DNA from 2 places in the Clostridium senegalense genome. Region 2 is predicted to be linked to the other one. Evidence: a T-box and tRNA genes for the amino acid it is inferred to sense, from the RefSeq annotation. Region 2 holds a T-box; the other holds one or more tRNA genes.

Region 1 (4,431 bases), on a different contig from region 2:
AAAGGCGTTATATTAAAAGAGCCTTCAGTTGTAGCAATTGAAAAAAATGCAAATAAGGTATTAGCAGTTGGAGAAGAAGCTAGAAAAATGATAGGAAGAACTCCAGGAAATATAGTTGCTATACGTCCTTTAAGAAATGGTGTTATTTCAGATTATGATGTTACAGAAAAAATGCTTGAACATTTTATAAAAAAAGCATGTGGAAATAAGAAAGCAGCACCAAGAGTTGTAGTATGTGTTCCATGTGAATCTACAGAAGTTGAGAGAAGAGCTGTTGAAGATGCAGCAAGAAATGCAGGAGCTAAAAAAGTCTATCTAATAGAGGAACCATTAGCAGCAGCTATAGGAGCAGGACTTGATATTTCTAAAGCTAGTGGAAATATGGTAATAGATATTGGTGGAGGAACTACAGATATAGCTGTTATATCTTTAGGTGGAATGGTAGTTAGAGAATCTATTAAAGTAGCAGGAGATAATTTTGATGATGCTATAATTAAATACATAAGAAAAAAACACAAATTAATGATAGGTGAGAGAACTGCTGAAGATTTAAAGATAAACATAGGATCAGCTTATAAAAAAGATGAAGAAATTGACATGGATATAAGAGGAAGAGATTTAATTACAGGTCTTCCTAAAAATATAACTGTTAATTCTACAGAAATGAGAGAAGCTTTAAGAGAAGCAGTAGCTTCAATTGCGGAGTGTACTCATGCTGTACTAGAAAAAACACCACCAGAATTAGCAGCAGATATTGCTGAAAAAGGCATAGTTATGACTGGTGGAGGAGCACTTTTAGATGGTCTAGATAAATTAGTACAAGACTATACAAAGGTACCAGTATATGTAGCTGAAAATTCTGTTTCATGTGTTGCAATAGGAACAGGAAAAGCATTAGAATTTATAGATAAAATGGGTGATTCCTTTGGAGGACAAGACCTATCTTTTTATTAATAATTTGATTGATAAAATGACACAGTTTTTTACTGTGTCATTTTATTATTTAAAATTATGGGAAATTTAAATAAAAGATGAGTTATCAAAAGCTAAGTAATATGAATGCAAAAGAGCCTTTGTTATAACCTTAGATAATTGCATAATTAGGTTTAATCTTATATTTCTATTTGTAAATAATTCCGTATCATCACTAGAATCTATAATTCCGATTAAAGACATATCTCCTACTGGTGGAAGTAATTTTCCGACACCTTTGCCAGGGTTTATGGAAAAGTCCCTTGCTTGTATTTCACCTATACTTGAATGTGGTCCAAGACAAGCATCAATTCCTATTATTTTTGAATTAGGATGTTTAAGTTTAATTTCATTCAACTTATTTTCTAAGTTTAATGCATGTATAGGATCAGAAATTGTTCCATAAACAGGTAAAGGGAAAAAATTTTCTTTTAAACAGGTTCCAACTAGTGGACCTAAACAATCGCCTATGCATCTATCTGTACCTATACATATAATAATAGTATCTTCATCTAAATAATCTTTAATAAAAGTAGCTAAGTTGTAATAAGCTAGGGGATTTTTATAATGGGTTTTAATTTTAGTCACTGATTGCACCTCCTAGAGAATTGTGATTCATTTTAAAGAAATTTAAGTATCAACTTAAAATTGATTTATACAAAATAAAATTTAATTATTATCTTCTATAATATTTGTATAAATGTAAAAATATGAAAAATGCGCTTAATAATATATATGCAAAAAAACAGAATGTGATTATAAACATTTAGAAAAAAATAAAAATATTTTTTATGTAAGTATACATTTGAATATGAGTCTTTGGATTTGTTAATAATTAAGTATATATAAAATTTTTTATGTTCATAATATTAAATGGGAGTGATAATTATAAAAAAAATATATTCATGTATAATAATTTTGTGTACTATAATTTATAGTTGTACTATGTTGAATGTCTATAGAAATCATGAGGATTTAGTTGTAAAAAATGAAATTAATATAGAGTCTGAAAAAATTAAAAAAAATGATGAAATTGCAAAGGAAAACCAAAACAAGAGTTATTCAGATCCTTTGATTTTTAATAAGAAAAAAAATGAAGAGAATACTAAAGAAGCTTTAAAAGAGAAGATTATTGAAAATAATGAGGAAAATATTAATACTTATGATGAGGTAAGAAAGTATAAAAATAAAAAATATTTTTATGATGACATGAAAGAATTTGAGAATAATGGTGATGTTACAGTTGAAGAATTTGATTCTTACAATAAAAATAAAAAAAAATTAGATAAAGAGCTAGTGAGGGCAGAAGCAAAGGAAGTTCTAAAACAAGTATCCTTATCAGAAAAGAAAAAACTAATAACATTTGCATATAAAGTACCTAAAAAAGAATTTAATAATATAGTTAAATATTTAAATTATGAAAATAAAGATTTAGGTGTAAAAAAAGTTATATCTGTATTAGAAAAATATTTAACAGAAGAAGAAATTAAAGAAGCTAAAGAAATTGCCAAACCTTTTATAAACAAAGAAATAACTAAAGAATTTTAAAAATGATTTTAATTTAACAAAGTAAATTGGTAAGAAAAAGAGAGAAAAACTTAGAAAGTAAGAATAAATTTAAAATAATTGCTTGTAAAGGCTAAATTTGGATTTGAAAAAAATACTCCAAGATTATAAAATAAACCTTGTCGAAGTTACCGACTAAAAATAACACGCTAGCATGGCTCAACGGTAGAGCAGCTGATTTGTAATCAGCAGGTTGTAGGTTCGATTCCTATTGCTAGCTCCATAAGTGGAGGAGTTCCCGAGTGGCCAAAGGGGGCAGACTGTAAATCTGTTACGTTTCGTTTCGATGGTTCGAATCCGTCCTCCTCCACCATATAACACGGTCGCATAGCTCAGCTGGGAGAGCATCTGCCTTACAAGCAGAGGGTCACAGGTTCGAACCCTGTTGTGACCACCATTAAACTTAAAATATAAATAATACGCTGGCATGGCTCAACGGTAGAGCAGCTGACTTGTAATCAGCAGGTTGTAGGTTCGATTCCTATTGCCAGCTCCATAAGTGGAGGAGTTCCCGAGTGGCCAAAGGGGGCAGACTGTAAATCTGTTACGTTTCGTTTCGATGGTTCGAATCCGTCCTCCTCCACCATATAACACGGTCGCATAGCTCAGCTGGGAGAGCATCTGCCTTACAAGCAGAGGGTCACAGGTTCGAACCCTGTTGTGACCACCATTAAACTTAAAATATAATAATATGCTGGCATGGCTCAACGGTAGAGCAGCTGACTTGTAATCAGCAGGTTGTAGGTTCGATTCCTATTGCCAGCTCCATAAATGGAGGAGTTCCCGAGTGGCCAAAGGGGGCAGACTGTAAATCTGTTACGTTTCGTTTCGATGGTTCGAATCCGTCCTCCTCCACCATACACTTTAGATTTTCTAAAGTGTTTTTATTTTTAAATAAATTAAATTATTGAATATATTTACCATATAAATCAAATAATATATTGTTGACAGTGATGTATTTTAATGATAATATTGTATCATAAAATTATATAATTACTCTTATCCAGAGAGGTGGAGGGAAAGGGCCCTATGAAACCCGGCAACCGGTGCGTAGCACAATGGTGCCAATTCCTGCAGAAATATTCTGCAAGATAAGAGAGTGCGAGTACGAAATTTCGACCTCTTCTTATCAAAGAAGAGGTTTTTTATTGCATAAAAATAGTAGTTACAAGGATTTTGTAATAATAAATATACCTTGTATTATTTTTAAGGCCACTCTCTTCGATTAGAACGGAAATTTGAAAGGAGATTTGAAAATGAGAAGATTATTTACATCAGAATCAGTAACAGAAGGGCATCCAGATAAAATTTGTGATCAAATATCTGATGCAGTATTAGATAGTATATTAGCAAAAGACTCTCATGCAAGAGTAGCTTGTGAAACAGCAGTAACTACAGGAATGGTGTTAGTTATGGGTGAAATAAGCACAAATTGCTATATAGATATTCCTAAAGTAGTAAGAGAAACAATAAAAGAAATAGGTTATACAAGAGCAAAATATGGATTTGATTATAAAACTTGTTCAGTATTAACATCAATAGATGAGCAATCACCTGACATTGCACAGGGTGTAGATGAAGCTATTGAAAAAAGAGGACAAGAAATGGATGAAGTAGAAGCAGTTGGAGCTGGAGATCAAGGTATGATGTTTGGATTTGCAAGTAAAGAAACTCCAGAATATATGCCACTTCCAATAGCTATGTCTCATAGACTTTCAAGAAGATTAACAGAAGTTAGAAAAAATGGAACATTAGAATATTTAAGACCAGATGGAAAAACTCAAGTTACAGTTGAATATGAAAATGAAACTCCAGTAAGAATAGATACAATAGTAATATCTACACAACACTGTGAAACTGTAACACAAGAACAAATAAGAGAAGATTTAATGA
Region 2 (4,431 bases):
CTAAGTCATTGATGACACCAAGAATATATCGGTATTTTAAATTGAAAGGGTTTGAATTTAATAAATCAAACCTAGAAGAACTTATGGAGGATGCTGGTATAATTTATACAAATAAAGATAATGGAAAGAAACTTTTAACACTAGGAGGAGCTTTGATTTTTTCTAATATACCAAGTATTTATGTACCACAAAACATGATAAAGATAATAAATAAATTAGGAAATAGAAAAAATGAAGTAATTATTATAGAAGGAAATTTATTAAATATGATAAACGAATCAGAAGAGATTCTTTTAAAAATATTGCCTAAGGAATATCCTAAAAAAACGGTTATTGAAGCAGTTAATAATGCAATAATTTATAGGGATTACAGTATATATAATAAATTTATAGAGGTAATATTAAGTGGGAAAAGTGTAGTTATTTCAAGTCCAGGATGTTTACTTAAAACTTTTGATAGTGGAAAAGTTTTATATGGCAAAAGGAATATGTGGCTTTATGAAAAGATAATAACGTTAGATGATAGAGGCAGGTTTTTAAAAAGAACATCTGGGTTTGCGATAATAAAAAAATCTTTTAGAAAAAAAGGAAAAGTCCATTTTATAAATGATGAAGAAAAAAATTTATTTAAGGTAGTGTTGCCAGGAATAAGAAATTTTACAAATAATTTATTGTTTAAAAATTCTGAATAATATATAATAAGAGTAACAAAATTTAAATTATTAAAAAAAAATATATATGATATTAGTAAATAAGATTTAATCAATTCAAAGGTTTGGTAGATAAACTATATTAAGTAGGCATAATTTATAGGCACAATAAAATCAAATAATAAGTCTGGAGGCGTTTATGATGATTAATGTATTCTGTAACGAAAAAGGTTCAGGTAAAACAAAGGCTCTAGTTAACTTAGCAAATGAGAAGGCTTGTAAAGCAAAAGGCAACATTGTGTATATAGATGATGATAATAAAATGCTTTTTCAACTGGATAGAAATATAAGATTTGTATGTGCAGAAGATTTTAAATTGAAAACTGCAAAAGAAATTGAAGGTTTCTTGTGTGGTATAGTTTCACAAGACTATGACGTTGAATATGTTATGGTGGATGGTATAATGAAAAAGGTTGATATAGAAGAGATGCCAAAACTATTTGATAAAATAAAATATTTAGTTGACAATCATAATATAAAATTTTATATAAATATAAGTGGTAATAGCGAAGAGTTGCCAAAAGAAGTACAAAAATATGTTGTTGAAAAACAATAAAATTTAAAAAAGTCTTGCAATTAATAAAGTAAAGTGATATCATAACATTTAAATCAATAAATTTTAGAGGCAATGAAAGAAAAAAGTAATTATGAAAATCATGCAGAGAGCTGATGGTTAGTGTAAATCAGTTGATGGAAATAGTGAAATACATTCTGGAGCTTTAGGCTGAAATAATAGTAGGCTGTTACGGTTATCCTTACGTTATAAGGAAAGAGAGGATTTTCTTTAAAATTTTAAAAGAAAATCAATTTGGGTGGTACCACGGAAAATTTCGTCCCTAGTTTTTTAAAAACTAGGGACTTTTTATATTTTGTAGAAAAACATATGTTATACAAAAAATTAATGTATTTTAAACAAATTATATGATAAAACTTGGAGGAATTTTTATGACAAACAATGTATTTGATGTTCTTAAAGAACGTGGATTTTTAAAACAATTAACTCATGAAGATGAAATGAGAGAAATATTAGGAAAAGAAAAAGTAACTTTTTATATAGGATTTGACCCAACAGCAGATAGCTTACATGTAGGTCACTTTATAGCAATGATGTTTATGGCTCATATGCAAAGAGCTGGACATAGACCAATAGCTCTTGTTGGTGGTGGAACTGCAATGATAGGTGATCCATCTGGTAGAACAGATATGAGAAAAATGCTTACAAGAGAAGATATAGATAGAAATGTTGCTGGAATAAAGAAACAATTATCTAGATTAATAGATTTTAGTGATGGAAAGGCTATATTAGAAAATAATGCTGACTGGTTGTTAGATCTTAACTATGTAGAATTTATAAGGGATATTGGAGTTCATTTTTCAGTAAACAGAATGTTAACTGCTGAATGCTTTAAACAAAGAATGGAAAAAGGATTATCATTCTTTGAATTTAACTACATGTTAATGCAAGGATATGATTTCTTAGTTCTAAATAAAAAGCATAATTGTACTATGGAACTTGGTGGAGATGATCAATGGTCAAATATATTAGCTGGAATGGATCTTATAAGAAGAAAAGAAGGAAAGCCAGCATATGGAATGACTTGTTCATTATTAACAAACAGTGAAGGTAACAAAATGGGTAAAACAGCTAATGGAGCACTTTGGCTAGACCCTGAAAGAGTTTCACCATTTGAGTTCTACCAATACTGGAGAAATATTGCAGATGCTGATGTTGAAAAATGTTTATCATTATTAACATTCTTACCAATGGATGAGGTTAAAAGATTAAGCTCATTAGAAGGTGCAGAAATAAATAAAGCGAAGACAGTACTTGCATATGAAGTTACAAAACTTATACATGGTGAAGAAGCAGCTGAAAAAGCTAAAGCAGCTGCAGAAGCTTTATTTAGTGGTGGCGTTGATATGTCCAATGTTCCAACAGTTACAATATCAGAAGATATGGCAGAAAGCGGAATATTAGATATATTAGTTCATACAAAGATTGTTCCATCAAAAGCTGAAGGAAGAAGACTTATACAACAAGGTGGATTAACAATAAACGAAACTAAAATAGATGATGTAAATGCTAAGTTTTCTAAAGACTTCATTAAAGAAGATGGATATGCATTAATAAAAAGAGGAAAGAAAAAATTCTATAAATTAGAAATAGCTTAATATAAAGATTTAATTTTAAAATATTGTTGTTAATTGAGATGATTAGGAAACATTTTATAAAGGCGTATAGTGGAAAGTTTAAGAAAGAGACAAATTCTTCTTTTCTTTAATTATCCATTAATACAATTTCTTTATTTGAAACGAAGATGACTATTCCTTTTAATAAACTTTTATGTTAAAAAAGGAATGGTCATTTTTATTTATAAACATAAAAAATAATTAAAGGAGTGTGTTAAAAGTGGATAATTTTATTGTATATCAAAGTAAGGGCAAACAATTAAGTATAATGTTCTTAGCCATTGTTATGTTGGTCATAGGAGCCTTTTTGTTGTTTTTTGGAATAACAGCAGAAGAATCAGTTAATTGGTTATGTTTAATTATTGGAATTGTAAGTGTGGTTTTTTTTGGTTATTGTTTATTTTTTATTTTAAAGGAGTTATTTGTTGGTAAAGAAATTGTAGTAGTTAATAAAGAGGGTTTTTACGATCGTTCATCAGCGTTATCTAAGAAAAATGAACTTATAAAATGGGAAGCGGTAGAGTCAATTAAAATTGTTTCAGTGACAGGACAACAGTTTGTTTCTATTTATTTAATAGATTCAGATGTATATTTAAAGTCTATTTCTGGTTTAAGAAAAAAAGCAGTACAAGCTAATTTAAAATTAGGTACAGGACATATTAATATAAATATGCAAAGTGCAAAAAATGTTTCAATTGAAGAATTATATGATGTTATGAATGAATTTTGTTTAACTTATAGTAAAAAAGCCTAACAGGCTTTTTTTTATTGGGTTTTTACAATAGAAAATCATTACAAAGGAATTTTTTTATTAAAAATATAATTTAATTACATAGTAAACGATAATATTATATAAGTAAGTATTTAAAAAAGAAGTTTTTTAGTTTAAGTAATTTATAAAACTAATAATTATTAATTTTATAAATTTATATCTAATAAATTTTAAATAGATTGGGGGAGAAGGTATGTCTGGAACAGGAGTTTGGAGAATAGAGGCATTACAAAATGCATCAACTCAAGTTAATAGAAATAAGAGTACTTTTAGAAAAGGAGAAACTTTTACAGCTAGAATCCTTAATATAAATAAAGAAAGTGGAGAAGTAATTGTAAGATTATTAGATGGAAGACAGTTTCCAGCGAGGATAGATACTAAGATAGAAAATAGTTTAATAGACAATTATTTATTAAAATTTATAGTAGATGATTTTAAGGAAAACAAATTAATATTAAGTTTAAATAGCAATATTGAAAATATAAATGATAAAAACATAAATAAATCTGAAAAAGAAATATTATTTAAAATAATAAAAAATTTAGGATTAAATATTTCAAAAGGTGATGAAAATTTAATTAAAGAAATGATTAAATTTAATATACCTTTGACACAGGATAACTTAGATGAAGTTAAAAATTTGTTAGATTTTAAAAGTAAAATTATTGAAAACCCTCAAGAAGAAGATAGATTTATTGATAAGTATTTAGGTGCAAAAAATATATCGGTAAATAGTGAATTAGGGGTCAAAGTTAAAGC

Evidence for each region. The T-box of region 2 lies ahead of tyrS (tyrosine--tRNA ligase). A T-box ahead of a tRNA ligase gene usually reads a tRNA of that ligase, here a tRNA-Tyr.
Region 1: it encodes a tRNA-Tyr, which carries the amino acid that the T-box ahead of tyrS (tyrosine--tRNA ligase) is inferred to sense. The anticodon was not compared.

Annotation. Positions count from the first base shown of each region.
Region 1 is NZ_JAHLNC010000007.1:45,471-49,901, reverse strand. Features, by position in the region: gene mreB (rod shape-determining protein) at 1-954, shown strand, start outside; gene yyaC (spore protease YyaC) at 1,021-1,560, opposite strand; gene KQI36_RS12335 (hypothetical protein) at 1,918-2,520, shown strand; tRNA gene KQI36_RS12330 (tRNA-Thr) at 2,687-2,761, shown strand; tRNA gene KQI36_RS12325 (tRNA-Tyr) at 2,767-2,851, shown strand; tRNA gene KQI36_RS12320 (tRNA-Val) at 2,860-2,935, shown strand; tRNA gene KQI36_RS12315 (tRNA-Thr) at 2,960-3,034, shown strand; tRNA gene KQI36_RS12310 (tRNA-Tyr) at 3,040-3,124, shown strand; tRNA gene KQI36_RS12305 (tRNA-Val) at 3,133-3,208, shown strand; tRNA gene KQI36_RS12300 (tRNA-Thr) at 3,232-3,306, shown strand; tRNA gene KQI36_RS12295 (tRNA-Tyr) at 3,312-3,396, shown strand; SAM riboswitch class I at 3,535-3,636, shown strand; gene metK (methionine adenosyltransferase) at 3,795-4,431, shown strand, end outside.
Region 2 is NZ_JAHLNC010000002.1:184,847-189,277, reverse strand. Features, by position in the region: gene KQI36_RS06125 (AlbA family DNA-binding domain-containing protein) at 1-692, shown strand, start outside; gene KQI36_RS06120 (ATP-binding protein) at 850-1,266, shown strand; T-box leader at 1,330-1,551, shown strand; gene tyrS (tyrosine--tRNA ligase) at 1,656-2,882, shown strand; gene KQI36_RS06110 (STM3941 family protein) at 3,121-3,654, shown strand; gene KQI36_RS06105 (hypothetical protein) at 3,866-4,431, shown strand, end outside.